4 regions of the Streptomyces sp. SLBN-8D4 genome follow, and region 2 is predicted to be linked to each of the others. Evidence: riboswitches for the same ligand, from Rfam matches in the RefSeq annotation. Region 2 holds a riboswitch; each other region holds the start of a gene.

Region 1 (5,882 bases), 3.1 Mb from region 2:
ACCGCGATCGAAGGGACGTACATGCCCATGGGTCACACGGCCACAGACCAGGCAGGCACCGGGGGCCTGACAGCGACCGAGCACCGCCTGGCCAACGGGCTGCGCGTGGTGCTCTCCGAGGACCACCTGACCCCGGTCGCGGCGGTGTGCCTCTGGTACGACGTCGGCTCGCGCCACGAGGTCAAGGGGCGTACCGGCCTGGCTCACCTTTTCGAGCACTTGATGTTCCAGGGCTCCGGACAGGTCAAGGGCAACGGACACTTCGAGCTCGTCCAGGGCGCGGGCGGCTCGCTCAACGGCACCACCAGCTTCGAGCGCACCAACTACTTCGAGACCATGCCGACGCACCAGCTGGAGCTCGCCCTCTGGCTGGAGGCCGACCGCATGGGCTCGCTGCTGGCAGCCCTCGACGACGAGTCGATGGAGAACCAGCGCGACGTCGTCAAGAACGAGCGCAGGCAGCGCTACGACAACGTCCCCTACGGCACCGCGTTCGAGAAGCTGACCGCGCTCGCCTACCCGGAGGGCCACCCCTACCACCACACCCCGATCGGTTCGATGACCGACCTGGACGCGGCCACCCTGGAGGACGCGCGCGCGTTCTTCCGCACGTACTACGCGCCCAACAACGCCGTCCTGTCGATTGTCGGCGACATCGACCCGGAGCAGACGCTCGCCTGGGTCGAGAAGTACTTCGGCTCCATCCCCTCGCACGACGGCAAGCCCGCGCCCCGCGACGGCTCCCTGCCCCAGATCATCGGCGAGCAGCTGCGTGAGGTCGTCGAGGAGGAGGTCCCCGCGCGCGCGTTGATGGCCGCCTACCGGCTGCCGCACGACGGCACCCGCGAGGCGGACGCGGCCGACCTCGCCCTCACCGTCCTCGGCGGCGGCGAGTCCTCCCGCCTCTACAACCGGCTCGTACGGCGCGACCGTACGGCCGTCGCGGCCGGCTTCGGTCTGCTGCGCCTGGCCGGTGCGCCCTCCTTGGGCTGGCTCGATGTGAAGACCTCGGGGGACGTCGAGGTGCCGGTCATCGAGGCCGCCATCGACGAGGAGCTCGCGCGGTTCGCCGAGGAGGGCCCCACGGCCGAGGAGATGGAGCGCGCCCAGGCCCAGTTGGAGCGCGAGTGGCTGGACCGGCTCGGCACCGTCGCGGGCCGCGCCGACGAACTGTGCAGGTACGCCGTCCTGTTCGGCGACCCGCAGCTCGCCCTGACCGCCGTACAGCGCGTCCTGGAGGTGAGCGCCGAGGAAGTGCAGGAGGTCGCCAAGGCCACACTGCGCCCCGACAACCGCGCGGTGCTCGTCTACGAGCCCACCGCCCCGGCCGAGATCGCCGACAGCGCCGAGGACGCCGCCGAGGATCCGGAAGCCGCGGCGACCGTAGAAGCCACCGACGAGAACGAGGAGGCGGCCAAGTGACCGAGCTCGCCGCGATGGAATTCCACCCGCAGCCGCAGGCGGGCGAGCCCAAGGTCTGGGCCTTCCCCGCCCCCGAGCGCGGGACGCTCGACAACGGCCTCACGCTCCTGCGCTGCCACCGTCCCGGCCAGCAGGTCGTCGCCGTCGAGGTGCTCCTGGACGCGCCCCTGGACGCCGAGCCGGCCGGCCTGGACGGTGTCGCCACGATCATGGCGCGCGCGTTCTCCGAGGGCACCGACAAGCACTCCGCCGAGGACTTCGCCGCCGAGCTGGAGCGCTGCGGCGCCACCCTCGACGCGCACGCCGACCACCCGGGTGTCCGCCTGAGCCTCGAAGTGCCCGCCTCCCGCCTGGCCAAGGCACTCGGTCTGCTGGCCGACGCGCTCAGGGCGCCCGCGTTCGCGGACAGCGAGGTGGAGCGGCTCGTCCGCAACCGCCTCGACGAGATCCCGCACGAGCTGGCCAACCCGTCCCGCCGCGCGGCCAAGGAGCTGTCCAGGGAGCTGTTCCCGGCGGACTCGCGTATGTCGCGCCCCCGCCAGGGCACCGAGGAGACCGTCGAGAACATCGACTCCGCGGCCGTGCGGGCCTTCTACGAGAAGCACGTGCGGCCCGCCACCGCGACCGCCGTGGTCGTCGGTGACCTCACCGGCATCGACCTGGACGCGCTGCTCGCCGACACCCTCGGCTCCTGGACCGGCTCCACCGGCCGGCCGCGCCCCGTGCCGCCGGTGACCGCCGACGACACCGGCCGGGTCGTCATCGTGGACCGCCCTGGCGCCGTCCAGACGCAGCTGCTGATCGGCCGTATCGGTGCGGACCGGCACGCACGCGTGTGGCCCGCGCAGGTGCTCGGCACGTACTGCCTCGGCGGCACCCTCACCTCCCGCCTGGACCGCGTCCTGCGCGAGGAGAAGGGCTACACCTACGGCGTACGGTCGTTCGGCCAGGTCCTCAGGTCCGCCCCGGACGGCTCGGGCGCCGCGATGCTCGCCATCAGCGGCTCGGTCGACACCCCGAACACCGGTCCCGCCCTGGACGACCTGTGGAAGGTGCTGCGCACGCTCGCCGAGGGCGGTCTCACCGACGCCGAGCGCGATGTCGCCGTACAGAACCTCGTCGGTGTGGCACCGCTCAAGTACGAGACGGCCGCGGCCGTCGCGAGCACGCTGGCCGACCAGGTCGAGCAGCACCTGCCCGACGACTACCAGGCGACCCTGTACCAGCAGCTCGCCGCGACCGGCACCGTCGAGGCCACCGCCGCCGTCGTGAACGCCTTCCCGGTGGACCGGCTGGTGACGATCCTGGTCGGCGACGCGGCCGCCATCAAGGAGCCCGTCGAAGCCCTCGGCATCGGCGAAGTCAAGGTCGTGACGGCCGAGTAGAGGAACCCGGCTCAGGGGGCCCTGGTGGCGCAAACGTCACCAGGGCCCCCAGATGTCCGGATTGGGCAGGAGGTTGCCTGTCTGCCCTGTGGGATGCGCTACAAACACCCTCATCGGTTTGGGGATTGAAAGCAGGCCCGCTTAGCGTCCTCTGGGCTGTCCGTCAGGCACCGCGCCGCGTCCGCGGCACCGGACAGTCATCGCCGAGTCCCCGCATGGCGTGAGCCAGGGGAGCCGGGGACCCACGTCCCTGGGGTGAATCGGACGCCCGCGCACCGCGAGGGGGTCCGTAGGAGACCTTCCTGCTCCGAACCCGTCAGCTAACCCGGTAGGCGAGAAGGAAGGAAAGGATCAGCCACCACATGGCGTTCACCTGCGCCGCCGGGAAGCACCGTCGTCCCAGCCGTATGAAGCGCACGACCGCCCGCGCCGCGGGCGTCGCGGCTCTTGCCACCACCGGCGTCCTCGGCGCCGTCGCGGCCCCGGCGCTCGCCGCCGACAACTCCGTCGAGCAGACCGGTCTCATGCCCGTCGTCACCGTCGGGGACTCCCTCGCGGACCAGCTCGGCGCCCAGGCCGAGGCCCAGGCGCAGGCAGCCGCGCAGAAGAAGGCGGCGGCGGAGGCCAAGCGCAAGGCCGAGGCGCGCGCCAAGGAGATACGCGAGGCCAAGGAGCGCGCCGCCCGTGAGGCCGAGCGCAAGCGCCTCAACGCCTTCGTCGCCCCGATCTCCGGTTCCTACATCTCCACCGGCTACAAGACCGGCGGCTCCCTGTGGTCCTCCGGCAGCCACACCGGTGTCGACTTCCACGCCGCCAGCGGCACCTCCGTGCACGCGGTCGGCCGCGGCACCGTCGTGGAGACGGGCTGGGGCGGGTCGTACGGGAACCAGATCGTGATCAGGATGGCCGACGGCACGTACACCCAGTACGGCCACCTGTCGTCCATCGGCGTCTCGGTCGGCCAGTCGGTCACCCCCGGCCAGCAGATCGGCCTCTCCGGCGCGACCGGCAACACCACCGGACCGCACCTGCACTTCGAGGCGCGCACCAGCCCGGAGTACGGCTCGGACATCGACCCCGTCTCCTACCTGCGCTCGCACGGCGTGAACGTCTGACGACCCGTCGCGCACACTCCGCGAGACCCCGGCTCCCCGAGCCTCGTTTCCAGCGGCCCGTTGTCCAAAAAATATCCCTGGATTCCGGTCCGCCGTCGGAAATTCCCGCTCATTGCAATAGAGTCACTGAACACACGTCAATCGGCGACGTTTCACGGGGATTAAGACGGAGGTCGGACATGCGTATTCCGGCGCACTCGGTATGCACTGCGATCCGGGACGACATCGTCGCCGGTGTCCACGAGCGCGGGAGCCGGCTCACCGAGGAACTGCTCGCCCGTCGCTACGGAGTCTCCCGCGTCCCCGTCCGCGAGGCCCTGCGCACCCTGGAGGCCGAGGGCTTCGTGGTGACGCGGCGGCACGCGGGCGCGTGTGTGGCCGAACCGACCGAGCAGGAGGGCGCCGACCTCCTGGAGATGCGCATGCTCCTCGAACCGCTCGGCGCCACCCGGGCCGCCCAGCGGCGCACCGAGGCCCATCTGAAGGTGCTGCGCGGCCTGGTCAGGCTGGGCCAGGAGCGGGCCAGGCGGGGCAACAGCGACGACCTGCGCTCCCTGGGGGGCTGGTTCCACGAGACGCTCGCCCAGGCCTCCGGCAGCCCCGCGCTGACCTCGCTGCTGACCCAGCTGCGGCACAAGATCGCCTGGATGTACGTCGTGGACGCACCCGCCAACCCCGTGGAGTCCTGGGCGGAGCACGGCGCGATCGTGGACGCGGTGGCCCGCGGGGACGCCGAGCGGGCGCGGGCGGTCACGGCGCTGCACACCGAGCGCTCGGGCGCGGCGCACCGGCTGCGGTTCACCTCGGGGCAGGACCGCACGGACCGTGTGAGGACCTCGCAACATCCTGTAAACGTGACGGGTGTGCGGCATTAACACGGGCGCCGTATACAAAGAAGAGTAATTCGCGGGGGAGTATTTCTGCTGCCCGCAAAAAGGAAAAGCGAAGGGCCCGCCCGATAATTCGGACGAGCCCCTCGGTGCTTTTCGGACCACCGAACTCAGACGGTCTCGGGAAGCTCCTCGAGTCCCTCGGCGACGAGCTTCGCGAGCCGGTCGAGGGCCGCGTCCGCACCCTCGGCGTCGGAGGCGAGGACGATCTCCTCGCCACCCTGGGCGCCCAGGCCGAGAACGGCCAGCATGGAGGCCGCGTTGACGGGGTTGCCGTCGGCCTTGGCGATCGTCACCGGGATACCTGCGGCCGTGGCGGCCCGGACGAAGATGGAAGCGGGGCGGGCGTGGAGGCCCTCGGCCCAGCCGACGTTGACGCGGCGCTCAGCCATGTGATGCTGCCCTTCGGTTCTCAAGGTTGTCTAGACCAGTTTCCCACACGTGAAGCGTCTCCGGAGAGGACCCGAAGTCCCTCCCGGGGCGAGTCGTCGGACCGCGGCCTCGGCCCGACGTCCGTCCTCGCGCGTTCTCCACAGACTGCCTCGCGCCGTTGTCGTACGCGAGCCGTACTCTGGGGCCCATGCAGAGCGCGTCGGACCGGCACGAGTACCCCGCCCACTGGGAAGCCGACGTGGTGCTGCGCGACGGCGGCACCGCGCGCATCCGGCCCATCACCGTCGACGACGCCGATCGCCTGGTCAGCTTCTACGAGCAGGTCTCGGACGAGTCGAAGTACTACCGCTTCTTCGCGCCCTACCCGCGCCTGTCCGCCAAGGACGTCCACCGCTTCACGCACCACGACTTTGTGGACCGGGTGGGTCTCGCCGCCACCATCGGAGGCGAGTTCATCGCCACCGTACGCTACGACCGCATCGGCGCCGACGGCATGCCCGCCTCGGCTCCCGCCGACGAGGCCGAGGTCGCCTTCCTCGTGCAGGACGCCCACCAGGGGCGCGGTGTGGCCTCCGCCCTCCTCGAACACATCGGGGCCGTCGCCCGCGAGCGCGGCATCCGGCGCTTCGCCGCCGAGGTGCTGCCCGCCAACGTCAAGATGATCAAGGTGTTCACCG
Region 2 (5,882 bases):
CCGCCTACGCCTGGCTCCGCGAGCACGCCCCCGTGCACAGGACCCGGTTGCCCAGTGGAGTGGAGGCCTGGCTGGTCACCCGCTACGCCGATGCCAAGCAGGCCCTCGCCGACCAGCGGCTCAGCAAGAATCCCGCGCATCACGACGAGCCCGCGCACGCCAAGGGCAAGACCGGTATCCCCGGGGAGCGCAAGGCGGAGCTGATGACGCATCTGCTGAACATCGATCCGCCGGACCACACCAGGCTCCGACGGCTCGTCAGCAAGGCGTTCACGCCCAGGAGAGTCACGGAATTCGCGCCCCGGGTGCAGGAGCTGACCGACCGTCTGATTGACGGGTTCGCGGCCACCGGCACCGCCGACCTCATCCACGACTTCGCCTTCCCGCTCCCCATCTACGCGATCTGCGACCTGCTGGGCGTCCCCCGTGAGGACCAGGACGACTTCCGGGACTGGGCGGGCATGATGATCCGGCACGGCGGAGGCCCGCGGGGCGGGGTCGCGCGGTCCGTGAAGAAGATGCGCGGCTATCTGGCCGAACTCATCCACCGCAAGCGGGAGGCGTTGCCCGAGGAGCCCGCCCCCGGAGAGGACCTGATCTCCGCCCTCATCCGCGCCTCCGACCACGGTGAGCACCTCACCGAGAACGAGGCCGCGGCCATGGCCTTCATCCTCCTGTTCGCAGGTTTCGAGACCACAGTCAACTTGATCGGCAACGGCACGTACGCCCTCCTCACCCACCCCGAGCAGCGGAACCGGCTGCAGGAGTCCCTGGCCGGACCGGACAGGGGCCTGCTGGAGACGGGGGTGGAGGAACTTCTGCGCTACGACGGCCCGGTCGAACTGGCCACCTGGCGGTTCGCCACCGAACCCCTGTGGATCGGCGGGCAGGCCATCGCCGCCGGGGACCCGGTGCTCGTCGTGCTGGCCGCCGCGGACCGGGATCCGGAGCGGTTCGCCGACCCCGATGTGCTCGATCTGTCCCGCCGTGACAATCAGCACCTCGGTTACGGTCACGGCATCCACTACTGCCTCGGTGCCCCGCTCGCCCGCCTGGAGGGCCAGACCGCGCTCGCTACCCTCCTCACCCGTCTCCCGGACCTCCAACTCGCGGTGGATTCAGCTGATTTGCGCTGGCGTGGCGGACTCATCATGCGTGGACTGCGTACTTTGCCCGTGGATTTCACGCCCGTCCGGTAATCGACCGAGGGGTCAGGCGTATCCCCGTGCGGGGCCGCGTAAACATGACGCGCCCTCAAGTCTGTGATCTTCACGTGATCTACGCGGCATTAACTTGTGACAAGTGATCGAATCCCTATACGTTCACGGACCAGCGCGGTGTCCCGCACCACCCACCACGCCAGTACTTGCTGTCTCGGGAAAGGTCCCCCCATGCTCTCCGGGAACGGTCGTCACCGTCGCCCCCGTCAGGCTCCGGCTCTCCTCGTGGCGGCCGGTGTGACGGGATCCGCCATCGCGATCCCACTGCTCGGAGCGACCGGAGCGAGCGCCGCCACCGGCACCACCTGGGACCATGTCGCGGAGTGCGAGAGCGGCGGTTCCTGGAGCGCGAACGACGGCAACGGCTACTACGGCGGCCTCCAGATGTCCCAGGAGAACTGGGAGAAGTACGGCGGCCTCGAATACGCCAAGACCGCGGACCTGGCCAGCCGCAACCAGCAGATAGCCGTGGCGGAGAAGCTCCTCGCGGACCAGGGCATCGCCGCGTGGCCGACCTGCGGTCTGCTCAGCGGCCTCAGCAAGGATTCGAGCTCGGCCGACGTCGACACGGGTGTGGGGAGCGGTACGCCCTCGGCCTCGGCGTCCGGATCATCCGACTCGTCTGGTTCGTCTGATTCATCCGGTTCCTCCAACTCGTCGGGCTCTGAGGAGTCTTCCGGTCTGCTCGGCGCGCTGGACGGTTCGTCCGCGACGCCGTCGGCCTCTCCCTCCAGTGGCGACAGCTCCGCCAAGCCGGACAAAAAGGATTCTTCAGGCTCGGACGACTCGGCCGGGAAGCAGGCGCAGCCTTCCGACAGCTCGCCCGTGGTCGGCACAGAAGGGGATGAAGCAGACAAGTCGTGGCAGGAGGGCAGCTCTTCGGCCCTCGTGGACGTCGGAGCCCTCGGCTCCGGCAAGCACCGCGGTGACAGCGCGGAGGAGAGTGCGACGAAGAGCACGGCCTCTGCCCCGGCCGGCCGGCATGCCGCCGCCACCTATGTCGTCCAGGAGGGCGACTCCCTCGCCTCCATCGCCGACTCCCTTGGTCTCGACGGCGGATGGCGCGCCCTCTATGCCGAGAACAAGGACCGCATCGGGGCCGACCCGAGCAACATCGTCGCCGGTCAGACGCTCGACACAGGGGCTGAATAGGGCTGAAAAGCCCAGAAAAACAGCGGCAGTTCGCGTCACACTTCGCACCGAATGTCCACTTTGGTGAAAGTGTGGGATGAGTCTCAGAAGCCCTGATCGTCTTTGAAATTCCCGCCGAGCGCGTGTCTACGGTCGTGACCGCTCGGCAACCCGAGCCCCGTCTGTCGCAACGCCGAATCCTGCCAGCGGCCGTACGGGAACAGTCGTCGCGTCAAGCGCCGTAGGCAGGAGCGGGGGACCCAAGGTAAGCGCCGGGTCCGGAAGTTGAGGCCTCACGGGGTCTCACGGCCGAAAGGCCGCCGGAACCGGCTTGGGGTGAAGCCGCGCACCGCAGGGTGTGCGACCGGGCAACTCAACCGGCCCGAACCCGACAGCTCACCTCGCAGGCGTCGGTGAGGGGATCCACCATGCTGTTTTCCGGCAAGGGCAAGCACCGTCGTCCTTCCAAGGCCACCCGCGCCGCCGCTCTGGCCGGCGTCACCGGTGTCGCCATCGCCGCCCCGCTGATGGCGGCCGGCAACGCCTCTGCCGCCACCGCCTCCGAGTGGGACACCGTCGCCCAGTGCGAGTCCGGCGGCAACTGGTCCATCAACACCGGCAACGGCTACTACGGCGGCCTGCAGTTCTCGGCCTCCACCTGGGCCGCGTACGGCGGCACGCAGTACGCCGCGCAGGCCAACCAGGCCAGCAAGTCCCAGCAGATCGCCGTCGCCGAGAAGGTCCTCGCCTCCCAGGGCAAGGGTGCCTGGCCGGTCTGCGGCACGGGCCTGTCCAGCGCCGGCTACAACGGCGGCAGCAGCTCGTCCTCCTCCAGCTCGAACTCCAGCTCCTCGAACTCGGGCACCAGCACCCGCTCGACCGACGAGCAGAGCGCCTCGCGTTCGACCGACCGCCCGGCGGCCAAGAAGACCGTCACCACCCCGACCGGCAAGAAGGTCAAGAAGGGCGATGGCGAGTACAAGGTCGTCAAGGGTGACACCCTCAGCTCGATCGCCGAGAAGCACAAGGTCAAGGGCGGCTACCAGAAGCTGTTCAAGCTGAACAAGGACATCATCGAGGACGCGAACCTCATCTACCCGGGTCAGCAGCTGCACCTCAAGTAAGACCCAGCTGAACCACGGTGCCCTCGCAGCCGTGTCCTTCGGGATGAAGGCCTCGTGAGGGTCACCCCCCGTCCCCACGGGCTCCCCGCTCCGGTGCGTGTTCCCCCGTACGCACCGGAGCGGGGTTTTTCTTGCCCCGGTGCCGGGACGTCTTTGTTCAGTTCAGAAACAATTTACTCTCGGTTCTGTCCAGGGGGCGGTCCACACGGTGGCCGATCCTCCGGAGCCGGTTAGGCTCGGTCTCGCAGAACCCACCGCGGTCCCGGCGGACCGTGTCACATCCCAAGAAGGAGATGCTCGTGCCGTCCATCGACGTCGTCGTAGCCCGGGAAATCCTGGACTCCCGAGGCAACCCCACGGTCGAGGTCGAGGTCGGCCTCGACGACGGCAGCACCGGTCGTGCCGCCGTCCCGTCCGGCGCCTCCACGGGCGCCTTCGAGGCCATCGAGCTGCGCGACGGTGACCCGAACCGCTACCAGGGCAAGGGTGTCGAGAAGGCCGTCCTCGCCGTCATCGAGCAGATCGGCCCGGAGCTCGTCGGCTACGACGCCACCGAGCAGCGTCTGATCGACCAGGCGATGTTCGACCTGGACGCCACCGACAACAAGGGCTCGCTCGGCGCCAACGCCATCCTCGGCGTCTCCCTCGCCGTCGCCCACGCCGCCTCCGAGGCCAGCGACCTCCCGCTCTTCCGCTACCTGGGCGGCCCGAACGCGCACCTGCTGCCGGTGCCGATGATGAACATCCTGAACGGCGGCTCGCACGCCGACTCCAACGTGGACATCCAGGAGTTCATGATCGCCCCGATCGGCGCGGAGTCCTTCTCCGAGGCGCTGCGCTGGGGCACCGAGGTCTACCACACCCTCAAGAAGGTCCTGAAGAGCAAGGGCCTGTCCACCGGTCTCGGCGACGAGGGCGGCTTCGCGCCGAACCTGGAGTCGAACCGCGCCGCCCTGGACCTGATTCTCGAGGCGATCAAGGAAGCCGGTTACATCCCCGGCGAGCAGGTCGCCCTGGCGCTCGACGTCGCCGCCTCCGAGTTCTACAAGGACGGCAAGTACCAGTTCGAGGGCAAGGACCGCTCCGCCGCCGAGATGACGGAGTACTACGAGGAGCTCGTGGCGGCCTACCCGCTCGTCTCCATCGAGGACCCGCTGTTCGAGGACGACTGGGCCGGCTGGAAGGTCCTCACCGACAAGCTGGGCGACAAGGTCCAGATCGTCGGCGACGACCTGTTCGTCACCAACCCGGAGCGTCTGGCCCGCGGCATCGAGGACGGTGCCGCCAACGCGCTGCTCGTCAAGGTGAACCAGATCGGCTCGCTGACCGAGACCCTCGACGCGGTGGAGCTCGCCCAGCGCAGCGGTTTCAAGTGCATGATGTCCCACCGCTCCGGCGAGACCGAGGACGTCACCATCGCCGACCTGGCCGTCGCCACCAACTGCGGTCAGATCAAGACCGGCGCCCCGGCCCGCTCCGAGCGTGTCGCCAAGTACAACCAGCTGCTGCGCATCGAGGAGATCCTCGACGACGCCGCGGTGTACGCCGGCCGCAGCGCGTTCCCGCGCTTCAAGGGCTGAGCGGCGTCAAGGGCTGCCCCCGGCAGGGCTAAGCCTTAGCCAGTCGTACGTACGTCCCCGTACCGGTCCCGTACCGTGTGCGGGGACGTACGCACGTAGAAGGGGAGGCGGCGAGCCGATGGCCGTGAAGGACCGGGACCGTTTCTCCACCACGACCAGGATCAGGCTGCTCGGTGAGCAGACCGCGGCCCGTGTCTACCGCTCCCAGACCAAACGGCAGGCCCGCCGCTCCCGGCTGACCGGCCGGGCCGCGCTGCTCGCCCTCGTGCTGTGCACGCTGGTGGTGGCGCTGGCGTACCCGATAAGGCAGTACGTCTCCCAGCGCGCCGAGATCGCCGATGTCCAGCGGGAGAAGGCGCGGGCCGCCCAGCGGGTCGAGAAGCTGCGTGACCTCAAGGCGCGCTGGCAGGACGACGCCTACGCGGAGCAGCAGATCCGGCAGCGGCTGCACTATGTGATGCCGGGGGAGACGGGCTTCATCGTCGTCGACCCGGACGCGGCGAAGCAGTCCCGCACCGACCAGGGCGCGGCCGACCGCCCCTGGTACGCGAACGTCTGGGACGGGGTCGACAAGTCCGACGCCTCCGCCCATTGAACCGACCGACGGACCGATAGAAAGTCAGGCATGGAAACGCCTCCGCCCTCCACTCCGCGCACCGAGCCGACCGACGCGGATGTCGAGGCCTTCAAGCAGCAGCTCGGGCGGCCGCCGCGCGGGCTGCGGGCGATCGCGCACCGGTGCCCGTGCGGGCAGCCGGACGTCGTGGAAACCGCGCCCCGGCTGCCGGACGGCACGCCGTTCCCGACCACGTACTACCTGACGTGTC
Region 3 (5,882 bases), 1.8 Mb from region 2:
CGGGATGATCCTGGTCGGCCTCAACCAGGCCGACGACCAGCACGTCAACAACATCAAGATCGGCGTGAAGCTGGCCCTGCTGATCGTGATCCTCGGCCTCGTCTACGTGAAGCGGGACGACGAGACGGTGGACAAGCGCCTGTTCGGCCTGGTCGGCGCGCTGACCACGGCCAACGTCTTCATCGCGGTGCTGTGGACCTGACGGCGGCGAGGGCGGAGCCGACCGCCCCCGCGGCGACGGCCGGCCAGGCCGCCACCGAGATCCACAGCAGCACCTCACCCGGCGTCCGGAGCCACGGCACGTCCATGACGGCGGAGACCGAGAGGGTCGCGACCGCCGTCATCCCCATGGGGAACACGGTGGCCCAGCGGCGCACGTCGTAGCGCGGCCGCGGCCGTACGCACTCGGCCGCCAGCAGGACGGCGTACCAGGCCAGGGAGAGCACCAGCAGGGCCACGGTCACCGCGCGCAGGACGCCGCGGTCGTCGTCGTTCCACAGGTACAGGCGCGGGCTGTCGGCGGCGAGGAGTCCCGAGCCGGCGAGCGCCGAGATCGCGAGCGCGCCGCCCGCGATCCACTGGTCGCCCGGTCCCTCCAGCACCTGGCGCAGATCGAAGCGGTAGAGCGCGACGGCGTAGAGGACCAGGCCGAGCCAGAACAACGTGAGCGCCGTGTGCGCGAGCCATGCCGCCGAATCGGCCGCGGCGAGCGTGGCGCACAGGACCGCGAGGCCCTGGGTGGCCACACAGCACAGGAACACCCCGCCGCGCATCTTCCGCTTCCAGTGCCGCACGACGAGCACCGTCAGCACCGGCCACAGCAGCGCGGACAGCGCCAGCAGCGCCTCGGCGAGGGTCTGCCGGCCCAGCGCGGAGAATCGGATGCCGAGCACGGTGGTCGCCGCCACGGCCGTCAGGCCGCCCGGTGTCCCGGCGTCCGCGGCCCAGCGCGCGCGCTCCCTCAGCAGTCCTGCGGCGAACTCGGCGGCCAGCCCCAGCCAGGCCGCGCAGCCGATCACCAGGGCGATCCGCGACAGCGTCTCGTGGCCGGCCAGATGGAGCCCGACCGACAGGATGCCGGTCGCCATCACCGCGGCCCCGGCCGCGGGCGGGCGCCGCGTCCACCAGGCGCGCAGGGGGGAGTGGGGGGAGGGAGCGGGCATGGGTCGATGCTAGGAAGCTCCCCGCGCCGTGCGAGCGGGGCGCGCACGCGCGGGCGGGGAAATGCACGCGAGTGCGGGCCCCGAGCGACCGGCCGAAGAGCCCTGGTCCTCGGAGCCCGAGCCCTCAGGCCGGGCGGACCACGCTGTGGATCCCCGACTCGCCGTCGTAGTAGATCGACTCCTCACGGACGTACGCGCCCGGCTTGGGGGCGTGGATCATCATGCCGTTGCCGATGTAGAGACCCACGTGGCTGATGTCGTCGTAGAAGAAGACCAGGTCACCGGGCTGCGCGTCGGCCAGGGAGACCGTGGTGCCGGCGTTGACCTGGTCGTAGGTGACACGGGGGAGGTCGACGCCGGCGGCCTTCCAGGCGGCCTGGGTGAGCCCTGAGCAGTCGTAGGAGTCGGGGCCGGTGGCACCCCAGACGTACGGCTTGCCGACCTGCGCGCGGGCGAAGGCGAGGGCCTTGGCGGCCTTGGTGGCGTACGAGGAGTCGGGCGCCGTCGATGTGCTCTCCTGCGGGGCGGTGGCCTCCTGCGCGGCTCCTTGTGCGGCCTTCTCCGCTGCCGCCTGCTGCCGCGCCAGCTCCGCCGCCTTGCGGGCCGCCTCCTGCTGCTTGCGCTGCTCGATCGCCGCGAGACGCGCCTTCTCCTGGGCGGTCAGCTCCGACAGCAGCTCGCGCGCGTCGGCGAGCTTCTTCTGGACGGTCGCCTTGGCGGTCTTCAGGTCGCTCTGCGTCTCGGTGAGCGTCTGAAGGCTCTGGGAGGCCTCCTGGCGCTTCTTCATCGTCGTGGACTGCTCGGAGACGTAGTCGTCGACGGCGCCCTTCTGGCGGCTCGTCAAGCGGCCCATCAGCTGGGTCTGGTCGAAGTAGTCCTGCGGGGTGTCGGCGAGCAGGAAGGTGGCCGTGCCGGGCGCGGCGGCGCCGGTGCGGTACTGGGCGGCGGCGAAGGAACCGAGTTCCTCCCGTGCCTCGTTGAGCTTCTGGGTGCGCCGGGCGACGTCCTCCAGGAGCGTGTCCACCTGCTTGCGCTGCGTGGTGGTCTTCTCCTTGGCGGCGTTGTAGTTGTCGGTCGCCGACTCGGCCTGGCGGTAGAGGTCGTCGACCTTCTTCTCGACCTCTTCGAGACTCGGCTTGTCATCGGCCGGCGCGGCGTTCGCCGACTGGGACAGCAAGGCCACGGAGGTGAGGGCGGCCGTCGCGAGGGCCGGGGTCCGTATGCCTGCTACGCGCGTACCGACGGGACGCGACTTGCGGTGCGACGCCAAGGAGGCGACTCCTTCCCGTGCTCCGCCTACCGGGTTAGCTGTCGGGTTCGGGCGAGGTGCTTCGGAAGGTTTGCCCTACGGCCCTTCCCTGCGTGGGAGTCGGCCGATTCACCCCGGGTTCGGTGGGTCCCCGGCTCCGGGCGCGCGGCGGCGCTGCGGACTCGGCGGAGGCCGTGCGGCCCGGCGAGGTTCGCCGGAGGGGGTCGTACGGCCTGTCCGGAACGGTAGCCAACCGGTGTGGCCCGTGTGAAGGTTGATGTTCGATATGCCCGATACATTTTCGTGACCTTCGTCCCCAGGGGCCGCCTCGCATGACCAACCTGGGGTGTTCTGTGATGATTTGGGTCTGTTTCCTTCGGGGGTGACGGGTAACGGGTAAGGCGGAGCGGGGCGGCCGTGCCGTGGTGACCAAGGTCTCGCGGGGCGAGCGCACCAACCTGCGGGTGCCGTTCCCGGCGGGCGTCGCCGTCGGCCCTGCGGCGGCCGGACCCGCGTCTCGGCCCGGTCGGTCGCGGACAGCGGCCGGGGGCGCCGGAGGGCAGGTCCGGAAGATCATCGGCCGCTGATACCGGTGGATGTTCTCAGGGCGGCGGCGGTGTGTCAGTGGGGCACCCTAGACTCGGAGAGCGATGAGCAGCCTCTTTGACGACAGCTTCCTGGCGGACCTCCAGGCCCCTCGGGCCCACGGGGAAGAACCGCCGCCGCCCGAGGACGAGCACGTACCGGAGCAGGTTCCGGACGACCTGTTCGGCGGGAAGTTCGACGTGCCCCCGGACCGGGACGCCTACTACCGCGACGGCGCCCCGCGCCCGGTGGTGGACCCGGCCGCCCTCCTGGAGGGGCTGAACGAGAACCAGCGCGCGGCCGTCGTGCACTCCGGCACCCCGCTGCTCATCGTGGCCGGTGCCGGCTCCGGCAAGACCCGGGTGCTCACCCACCGCATCGCCCACCTCCTCGGCGAGCGCAATGTCCACCCGGGCCAGATCCTCGCGATCACCTTCACCAACAAGGCCGCGGGCGAGATGAAGGAGCGCGTCGAGCAGCTCGTCGGCCCGCGCGCGAACGCGATGTGGGTGATGACCTTCCACAGCGCGTGCGTGCGGATCCTGCGCAGGGAGTCGAAGAGGCTCGGGTTCACCTCCTCCTTCTCGATCTACGACGCCGCCGACTCCAAGCGCCTCATGGCGCTGGTCTGCCGCGACCTGGACCTCGACCCCAAGCGGTACCCGCCGAAGTCCTTCAGCGCCAAGATCAGCAACCTGAAGAACGAGCTGATCGACGAGGAGGACTTCGCCGCCCAGGCCACGGACGGCTTCGAGAAGACCCTCGCCCAGGCCTACGCCATGTACCAGTCGCGCCTGCGCGAGGCGAACGCCCTCGACTTCGACGACCTGATCATGACGACGGTCAACCTGCTCCGGGCGTTCCCCGATGTCTCCGAGCACTACCGCCGCCGCTTCAGGCATGTCCTCGTCGACGAGTACCAGGACACCAACCACGCGCAGTACGCCCTGGTCAGGGAGCTGGTCGGGACCTCCGAGCACCCCGTGGACGTACCGCCGAGCGAGCACGACCTGCCGCCCGCCGAGCTCTGTGTCGTCGGTGACGCCGACCAGTCGATCTACGCCTTCCGCGGCGCGACCATCCGCAACATCCTCCAGTTCGAGGAGGACTACCCGGACGCGACGACGATCCTCCTGGAGCAGAACTACCGCTCCACCCAGACGATCCTCACCGCCGCCAACGCCGTCATCGAGCGCAACGAGTCCCGGCGCCCCAAGAACCTGTGGACCAACGCGGGCGCGGGCGCGCGCATCATCGGCTATGTCGCCGACACCGAGCACGACGAGGCGCAGTTCGTCGCCGACGAGATAGACCGCCTCACGGACGCGGGCGACGCGAAGGCCGGCGATGTCGCCGTCTTCTACCGCACCAACGCACAGTCCCGTGTCTTCGAAGAGGTCTTCATCCGCGTCGGCCTGCCCTACAAGGTCGTCGGCGGCGTCCGCTTCTACGAGCGCAAGGAGGTCCGGGACGTCCTGGCCTACCTGCGCGTCCTCGCCAACCCCGAGGACTCCGTGCCCCTGCGGCGCATCCTGAACGTCCCCAAGCGGGGCATCGGCGACCGCGCCGAGGCGATGATCGACGCCCTGTCCCAGCGCGAGAAGATCAGCTTCCCGCAGGCACTCAAGCGCGTCGACGAGGCGTACGGCATGGCCGCGCGCTCCACCAACGCCGTGAAGCGGTTCAACGTCCTGATGGAGGAGCTCCGCACGATCGTCGAGTCCGGCGCGGGCCCGGCGACCGTCGTGGAAGCCGTCCTCGAACGCACCGGCTATCTCGCCGAGTTGCAGGCCTCCACCGACCCGCAGGACGAGACCCGCATCGAGAACCTCCAGGAACTCGCCGCCGTGGCCCTGGAGTTCGAGCAGGAGTCCGGCGAGGACGAGGCGTCCGGCTCGCTCTCCGACTTCCTGGAGCGGGTCGCGCTCGTGGCCGACTCCGACCAGATCCCCGACGAGGACGAGGACGGCTCCGGGGTCATCACCCTGATGACCCTGCACACCGCCAAGGGCCTGGAGTTCCCGGTCGTCTTCCTCACCGGCATGGAGGACGGCGTCTTCCCGCACATGCGCGCCCTCGGCCAGGCCAAGGAGCTGGAGGAGGAGCGGCGGCTGGCGTACGTCGGCATCACGCGCGCGCGTGAGCGGCTGTATCTGACCCGGTCCTCCCTGCGCAGCGCGTGGGGGCAGCCGTCGTACAACCCGCCCTCCCGCTTCCTGGAGGAGATCCCGGCGCAGCACGTCGACTGGAAGCGCACGGGGGCGGTCGGTGCTCCGGCGGGGCCGGTCTCGGGGGTCGCCGCGTCGCTGTCCTCGTCGCGGTCCCGCTCCTCGGCGTCGGGCGCGTCCGGCTTCGCGACGCGCAGGAGCGCGGATAAGCCGGTGGTGTCCCTGGCCGTCGGCGACCGGGTCACCCACGACCAGTTCGGTCTGGGCACGGTGGTCGGGGTGAAGGGCACCGGCGCGAACGCCGAGGCGACGATCGACTTCGGGGAAGCGAAGCCGAAGCGGCTGCTGCTGCGGTACGCGCCGGTGGAGAAGCTGTAGCTCCGAGGGGGCTGGGCCCGAGGGGTTACGTCGGGTCCAGCCCGTGGCTGCGCAGCCACGGCAGCGGGTCTATGGCCGAACCGCCCGCCGGGTGCACCTCAAGGTGCAGGTGGGGGCCGGTCGAGTTGCCGGAGTTGCCGGAGTAGGCGATCGGGGTGCCGGCCTTGACCGTGGTACCGGAGGCGACGCGGTAGCTGGAGAGGTGGCAGTACCACGTCTCCGTGCCGTCCTTCGCCGTCACGACCATCATGTTGCCGTACGCGCTGTTCCACTGCGTCCGCACGGTGCCGTCGGTCACGGCCATCACCGTCGTGCCGTACGACACCGGGAAGTCGATGC
Region 4 (5,882 bases), 2.5 Mb from region 2:
GAGCAGTCCTCGGGGCACAGCCCCGACTTCAGGTTGACGAGATAGTTGAGTTTCACCCGCCGTCCGAACCAGTGCCGGCGCACCTTTCCGGCCGCGGCCACCACGTCGAGCAGGTCGTCGTCGGAGGTGGCCAGCACGGCCAGCGCCTCCTCGCGGGTCGGCAGCTCGCGCCGAAGCCCCTTGTCCACCAGCGTGTTCAGCAGGTCCATGAGAGCCGATCCTGTCCTACGGACCCGCTCCGGGCCAAGGTAGGGATCGCACAACACACCCGCTTCGACGTGTGGGTATTGCCACACCGTAGGTAGCGTTTGCTGCCGCTAGGGTCTGTCCGTTGTCTACAAAAGCCCCGGAGGACCCATGGCGTTCGGCTGGATCGACGAGCAGGCGGCGGCGCGCCGGCGGGCCGGACTCGTACGGACCCTGCGGCCACGCCCGGCCGACTCGCCGCTGCTCGATCTCGCGAGCAACGACTACCTGGGCCTCGCCCGGCATCCCGAGGTCGTCGAAGGGGCCGCGGCGGCCGCGCGGACCTGGGGCGCCGGCGCCACCGGCTCCCGGCTCGTCACCGGCACCACCGAGCTGCACAACCGGCTCGAACGCGAACTGGCCGAGTTCTGCGGCTTCGAGGCGGCGCTCGTCTTCTCCTCCGGCTACGCGGCGAACCTGGCCGCCGTCACCGCGCTCGCGCCGCACGGCTCCCTGATCGTCTCCGACGCGGGCAACCACGCCTCCCTCATCGACGGCTGCCGGCTGGCCCGCGGTACGACCCAGGTCGTCGCGCACGCCGACCCGGACGCGGTGCGCAAGGCGCTCGGCACCCACGAGGGGCCCGCCGTCGCCGTGTCCGACACGGTCTTCTCGGTCGACGGCGACGCGGCACCCCTGGCCGGCCTCGCCGAGGCATGCCGGGAGCACGGCGCGGGCCTGGTCGTCGACGACGCCCACGGCCTGGGCGTGCTCGGCGCCGGCGGCCGCGGCGCCCCGCAGGCGGCGGGACTCGCGGGCGCCGACGACGTGGTCGTCACGGTCACGCTGTCCAAGTCGCTCGGCAGCCAGGGCGGCGCCGTCCTCGGCCCCGCACGGGTCGTCGAACATCTGGTCAACGCGGCACGGACGTTCATCTTCGACACCGGTCTGGCCCCCGCCTCGGCGGGAGCCGCCCTCGCGGCCCTGCGGCTGCTCGGCCGTGAGCCCGAGCGCGCCGCACGCGCGCGCGAGGTGGCGACCGGACTGCACGCACGCCTGACCGCCGCGGGTCTGGAAGCGGTACGTCCGGACGCCGCGGTGGTCTCGGTGCGCGCACCCTCCCCGGAGGAGGCCGTTCAGTGGGCGGCCGACTGCCGTGCCGCCGGGCTCTTCGTGGGCTGTTTCCGGCCCCCGTCCGTGCCCGACGGCATCTCACGGCTCAGGCTGACCGCCCGCGCGGACCTCTCCGAGGAGCAGATCGAACGCGCAGTTCAGGTGATCGGCGGGACACGACCATGAGTCGGCGTGACACGGCCGTGCGCCGAACGGGCTGAAACGGTCAGAACGCGCGCACGAAGCCCGCCCAGCTCTCGGGGGAGAAGAGCAGCGCGGGTCCGTCCGGGTTCTTGGAGTCGCGTACGGCGAGCAGCCCGGCACATGGCCCGGCCGACGGCCTCGCTGTCTCGACGCAGTTGTTCGCTCCTGTGCTGTAGCTGCTGCGCAGCCAGCGAACTTCGGGCAATCGGGTACTGGAGATGACGTTCCGAGGCAGTGCGGACATGGTGCCTCCTTACGCGCCGTCACCCATCTCGGCGAGGTAATCCAACGAGTCCTCGGGCGAAAGGGCGTGGATCCGAAGGGTGTTGAAGGCCTCGGTGTAGGCCTGGAGGTCTTCTTTCCGCTCGAGATAGAGGCTACTCGTCAAGTGGTCGAGAACAACCACATCCAGATCAGAAGTGCGCGAAAATGAGAAGATTACGAAAGGCCCGGTGATACCCACATGCGCCCCGGCAGTGAACGGCAGTACCTGCAGCCGCACTTGAGGCAGCCGGGCCGCCTCCAGGAGTCTCTTTCGCTGACGGGCCATCACCTCGGGGCCGCCGACCTCCCGTCGCAGCACCGCCTCGTCCAGGACCGCGCTCAACTCCAGGGGCGGCTGCGCACGGAGGATGTCCTGCCGGGCCAGCCGGACCTCGACCAGCGCGTCGAGACGTTCGTCGTCCAGGCCGTCCACGGCGGCCCGGGTCACCGCGCGGGCGTACTCGGGCGTCTGGAGCAGCCCGGGCACGACCGAGGTCTCCAGCGTGCGCATCGCGCTCGCCTGGGACTCCAGACTGATGAAGTCCCGGTACGTCGGCGGCAGGACACCCCGGTACGCGTGCCACCAGTGGTGCCGGCCGCCGCTCTCGTCGGAGCCCGCCAATACCAGCAGCAGTTCCCGCAGATTCGCGTCCCCCACGCGGTAGGCGTCGAGAAGTAACCGCACATCGGCCGGTTTCACCCCGCTGGCACCGGTCTCGATGCGGCTCACCTTCGACTGGTGCCAGCCCACGAGCCGGGCCGCCTCACCGCTGGTGAGCCCCGCACTCGCGCGCAACGCACGCAGTTCGGCGCCCAGTTTCCGCCGGCGCACCGCGGGGCCGTGCTGCATGCGCTCCTCCTTACTCCTGACGAGCTGCCCAAATACGGTCTCGCGTCGCAGAGTTCACCGCTTCGAGCGACAGATATATGCACATCTTGGTGGATCGGCACCCGTCGCGGCCTCCGTGATGGCACTCTGACGATGAACCACCAGTCCGGGACCGTACTCGAACCATCCGCACCGTGTCGGACTCCGGTCCCGTGGGAAAGGGACGACGTCGCCATGGCAGACCACCTGGAAGCATCCGTCACTCTGCCGAGCGAACCCGCCTCGGTCTCCGCGGCCCGCACCTACGTCCTGAGCACCCTGGCGGAGTGGGGGCTGGCGCCGACCACGGACGCCGCCGAGACCGTCCGGCTCATCGTCTCCGAACTCGCCACCAACGCCGTACAGCACACCTTCGGGCAGTCACCCACCTTCACGGTGGACATCGAGCTGGACCGTGACGAACAGCTGCGCATCGGGGTCACCGACAGCCACCCCCGCTTCCCCAAGCGCCTGCCGGCCGCGGTCCAGCAGGACAACGGACGGGGGATGGTGATCATCCGCTGGCTCGCCGCCGAGAGCGGCGGCAGGCTGAGAGTCAGGCCCACCGGCGAAGGCGGCAAGACCGTCTCGATCGAACTCCCGTGGACGGTACCGGCGGAGCCGGTCACCGCCGCGGGGCAGCAGGAGCCGTAGAAGACATCAGTTCGACAGGGCGATGTGTCCCGGGGTCATCGCAGACGCGGTGACGGCTCTCGCGGTGATGCTCCGGGCCGAACGGCCGCTCGCGGCCTGATCACCTCGCGCTCCGTCGGCCCGGGGGCCGGGTGCGACTGCGCCTGTGCCTGCGCCTGCGCCGCCCTGTGCTCCTCTGCGCGTCCCGCCCGCAGGACCAGGCGGGGGAGCAGGCCCCACAGGCCCAGACACATCAGCAGGGTCGCCGCGCCCGCGGCCAGTCCGCCGGCCCGGTCCGTCGTCACGTCCACCACGAGCAGCACCGAGCCGGTGAACGCGAGCACCAGAACGCCCATGCCGATCGTGGCTAGCCGGGAGGAGACCTGCACGATGCGGGCCTTGGCGCCGCGCTGGAAGAGCGAGCGGTGCAGGGCGGCCGGCGCGGTGAAGAGGGCCGCCGCGAGCACCGCGAACAGCAGTGTGGTGACGTACGTGGCGCGCTGGAAGGTGTCGAGGGACGGGAAGCGCTGGGTGAAGGCCAGGGTCAGCAGAAAGGCGAAGAGGATCTGCACTCCGGTCTGGGTGACGCGCAGTTCCTGGAGCAGCTCGCCGAAGTTGCGGTCGGCGCGCTCCAGCGGGGTCTCGTTGCGGGCGGTGCACGGGCGGTGGTCGGCCATGCGGGCACGGGTAACCACCTGAAGCCGTGTCACGCGTCCCGGGAGACCCGAGGGGACGGCGGGAGGTCAGGTCGCCGCCGCCCCCTCGGGGGCGTCACTTGACCCGGCCGTACCAGACGCTCTTCGTCCAGATCTTCTGCAGCCTCACCACGTCCCCGGTCTTCGGGGCGTGCCAGATCTTTCCCTTCCCGGCGTAGATGCCGACGTGGTAGACGTTCGAACCCGAGTGGAAGAACACCAGGTCGCCGGCCTTGCGGCTGCCCGAGCCGATGTGGCGGGTCTTGTTGTACTGCTGGGCCGCCGTGCGCGGGAGCTTCTTGCCCGCCTTCTTGAACGAGTACAGCGTGAGCCCTGAGCAGTCGAAGCGGCGGGGCCCGGTGGCGCCGTACTTGTACGGCGAGCCCTTCTTGGAGGCCGCTACCTTGAGCGCCTTCGTCGCCGGTGTCGCGGCGGCGGCGTCGGCTGCGACGCCCGGAACCACGACGGAGCCGCCCACGGCGGCGATGGCGAAGGCCGAGGCCGTACCGGCCCGGACCATCAGCGACGGGACACGATTGAGCGCAGTCATGCGCAACCCTTCGTCAGCCGCCTGTGAAGGATGACCTGTCGGATTCGGGCTGGCGAAGTTGCCCGGCCGCTGACGCGGCTTCACCCCAAGGGCTGCTCGACCCGGTCATGGCGTGACCGTTCCGGCGACCCGTCGTTGCTTGGGTCCTCCACTCCTGCCGATCCACTCCTGTCGACCGGTCATCCGGGCGGCGGCAGGACTCGGCGTCCGCCCGGATCGCCCCGCCGCTGCGGCGGGGGCTTGTCGTCAGACAGGGATCTTGGCGCACGGATGTCCCAAAAACCCAATGGAACCGGGGGTTTGTGTTGTTACTCACCACTCACCCGTTCGGGTGGACACCTGAGCTAGCGAAGGGGCGTCGAGGGCCCCACGGGCCGCGCGACCAGCACAGAAACTCCTCATTCCCGCCCTGAACCACGCGCGTTGTGCAACCTCGGCGGTCCCGAAAAAGGAGCCGAGCCTCCTGCAAATGGCGGTACGCCTTTTGGTCCGTTTCAACCGCGCCCCGGGCGCCTCGTCAGACCACGGGGCGTCCGGAATTGCTGCCGGTGCGTCAGTTGTCGGATTCGGGCGGCACGGTGACCCGGGCCGTACGCCGTTCGCCGTCCAGGACCCGCAGGGCCCGCGCCAGTGTCTCGGCGTGCAGTTCTCGCTCGCCCCGGCCGTGCATCAGCGCCAGCGCGTCACGCAGCTCGGCCGCCCTGGTCACCAGCGCCTGGGCCGCGCGCAGTCCGCCGTAGGTGTCCTCCCGCCGGGCCGGGTTGATCCGGCCCAGCAGGTCGACCACCTCCAGATAACGGTCGATCAGCTCGCCCTCGGCGCGCGTGAGCGCGGGCAGCGGGGGAAGATCCGGCACCATCGAGGGCTCACCTCGCGCCCGGTGCGGTGGGGGAGGACTTGCGGCTCGGGACGATCGCGTCCGCCAGGCCGTAGTCCAGAGCGCCCTGCGCGTCGAGGATCTTGTCCCGCTCGATGTCCGCGCTCACCTGCTCGCGGCTGCGCCCGGTGTGCCGGACGAGCATCTCCTCCAGGCGGGCCCGCACCCGGAGCAACTCGTCTGCCTGGATGGCCAGATCACTGGCCTGCCCCTGCACGGGCTCGCTCAGCGCGGGCTGGTGGATCACCACCCGGGCGCCCGGCAGCACGGACCGCTTGCCCGGGGTGCCAGCCGCGAGCAGCACCGCCGCGGAGGAGCCGGCCTGGCCGAGGCAGGTCGTCTCCACGTCGCAACTGACGTACTGCATCGTGTCGTAGATAGCCGACATCGCGCTGAACGAGCCGCCGGGGGAGTTGATGTACAGGGCGATGTCCCGGTCCGGGGCCTGGTGTTCGAGGTACATGAACTGCGCCATCAGATCGTTCGCCGAGA

Evidence for each region. A riboswitch is a leader RNA that binds a small molecule or an ion and turns the genes downstream of it on or off. The one in region 2 is predicted to bind cyclic di-AMP.
Region 1: it holds a riboswitch for cyclic di-AMP, as region 2 does, so the genes downstream of both, RKD20_RS11685 (M23 family metallopeptidase) here and RKD20_RS26115 (transglycosylase family protein) in region 2, are expected to answer to the same signal.
Region 3: it holds a riboswitch for cyclic di-AMP, as region 2 does, so the genes downstream of both, RKD20_RS17405 (NlpC/P60 family protein) here and RKD20_RS26115 (transglycosylase family protein) in region 2, are expected to answer to the same signal.
Region 4: it holds a riboswitch for cyclic di-AMP, as region 2 does, so the genes downstream of both, RKD20_RS37615 (C40 family peptidase) here and RKD20_RS26115 (transglycosylase family protein) in region 2, are expected to answer to the same signal.

Annotation. Positions count from the first base shown of each region.
Region 1 is NZ_JBMGQC010000001.1:2,663,128-2,669,009, reverse strand. Features, by position in the region: gene RKD20_RS11695 (M16 family metallopeptidase) at 28-1,422, shown strand; gene RKD20_RS11690 (M16 family metallopeptidase) at 1,419-2,807, shown strand; cyclic di-AMP (ydaO/yuaA leader) riboswitch at 2,999-3,156, shown strand; gene RKD20_RS11685 (M23 family metallopeptidase) at 3,170-3,922, shown strand; gene RKD20_RS11680 (GntR family transcriptional regulator) at 4,102-4,797, shown strand; gene RKD20_RS11675 (HPr family phosphocarrier protein) at 4,923-5,204, opposite strand; gene RKD20_RS11670 (GNAT family N-acetyltransferase) at 5,393-5,882, shown strand, end outside.
Region 2 is NZ_JBMGQC010000001.1:5,732,543-5,738,424, forward strand. Features, by position in the region: gene RKD20_RS26105 (cytochrome P450 family protein) at 1-1,199, shown strand, start outside; gene RKD20_RS26110 (transglycosylase family protein) at 1,392-2,372, shown strand; cyclic di-AMP (ydaO/yuaA leader) riboswitch at 2,579-2,776, shown strand; gene RKD20_RS26115 (transglycosylase family protein) at 2,780-3,475, shown strand; gene eno (phosphopyruvate hydratase) at 3,769-5,055, shown strand; gene RKD20_RS26125 (FtsB family cell division protein) at 5,174-5,650, shown strand; gene RKD20_RS26130 (DUF501 domain-containing protein) at 5,681-5,882, shown strand, end outside.
Region 3 is NZ_JBMGQC010000001.1:3,911,272-3,917,153, reverse strand. Features, by position in the region: gene RKD20_RS17415 (hypothetical protein) at 1-202, shown strand, start outside; gene RKD20_RS17410 (tellurite resistance/C4-dicarboxylate transporter family protein) at 180-1,163, opposite strand; gene RKD20_RS17405 (NlpC/P60 family protein) at 1,288-2,433, opposite strand; cyclic di-AMP (ydaO/yuaA leader) riboswitch at 2,441-2,610, opposite strand; gene pcrA (DNA helicase PcrA) at 3,063-5,543, shown strand; gene RKD20_RS17395 (M23 family metallopeptidase) at 5,569-5,882, opposite strand, start outside.
Region 4 is NZ_JBMGQC010000001.1:8,260,042-8,265,923, forward strand. Features, by position in the region: gene bioB (biotin synthase BioB) at 1-209, opposite strand, end outside; gene RKD20_RS37590 (8-amino-7-oxononanoate synthase) at 358-1,485, shown strand; gene RKD20_RS37595 (DUF397 domain-containing protein) at 1,526-1,747, opposite strand; gene RKD20_RS37600 (helix-turn-helix domain-containing protein) at 1,757-2,617, opposite strand; gene RKD20_RS37605 (ATP-binding protein) at 2,831-3,289, shown strand; gene RKD20_RS37610 (DUF6328 family protein) at 3,325-3,945, opposite strand; gene RKD20_RS37615 (C40 family peptidase) at 4,040-4,513, opposite strand; cyclic di-AMP (ydaO/yuaA leader) riboswitch at 4,517-4,650, opposite strand; gene RKD20_RS37620 (hypothetical protein) at 5,067-5,372, opposite strand; gene RKD20_RS37625 (ATP-dependent Clp protease proteolytic subunit) at 5,380-5,882, opposite strand, start outside.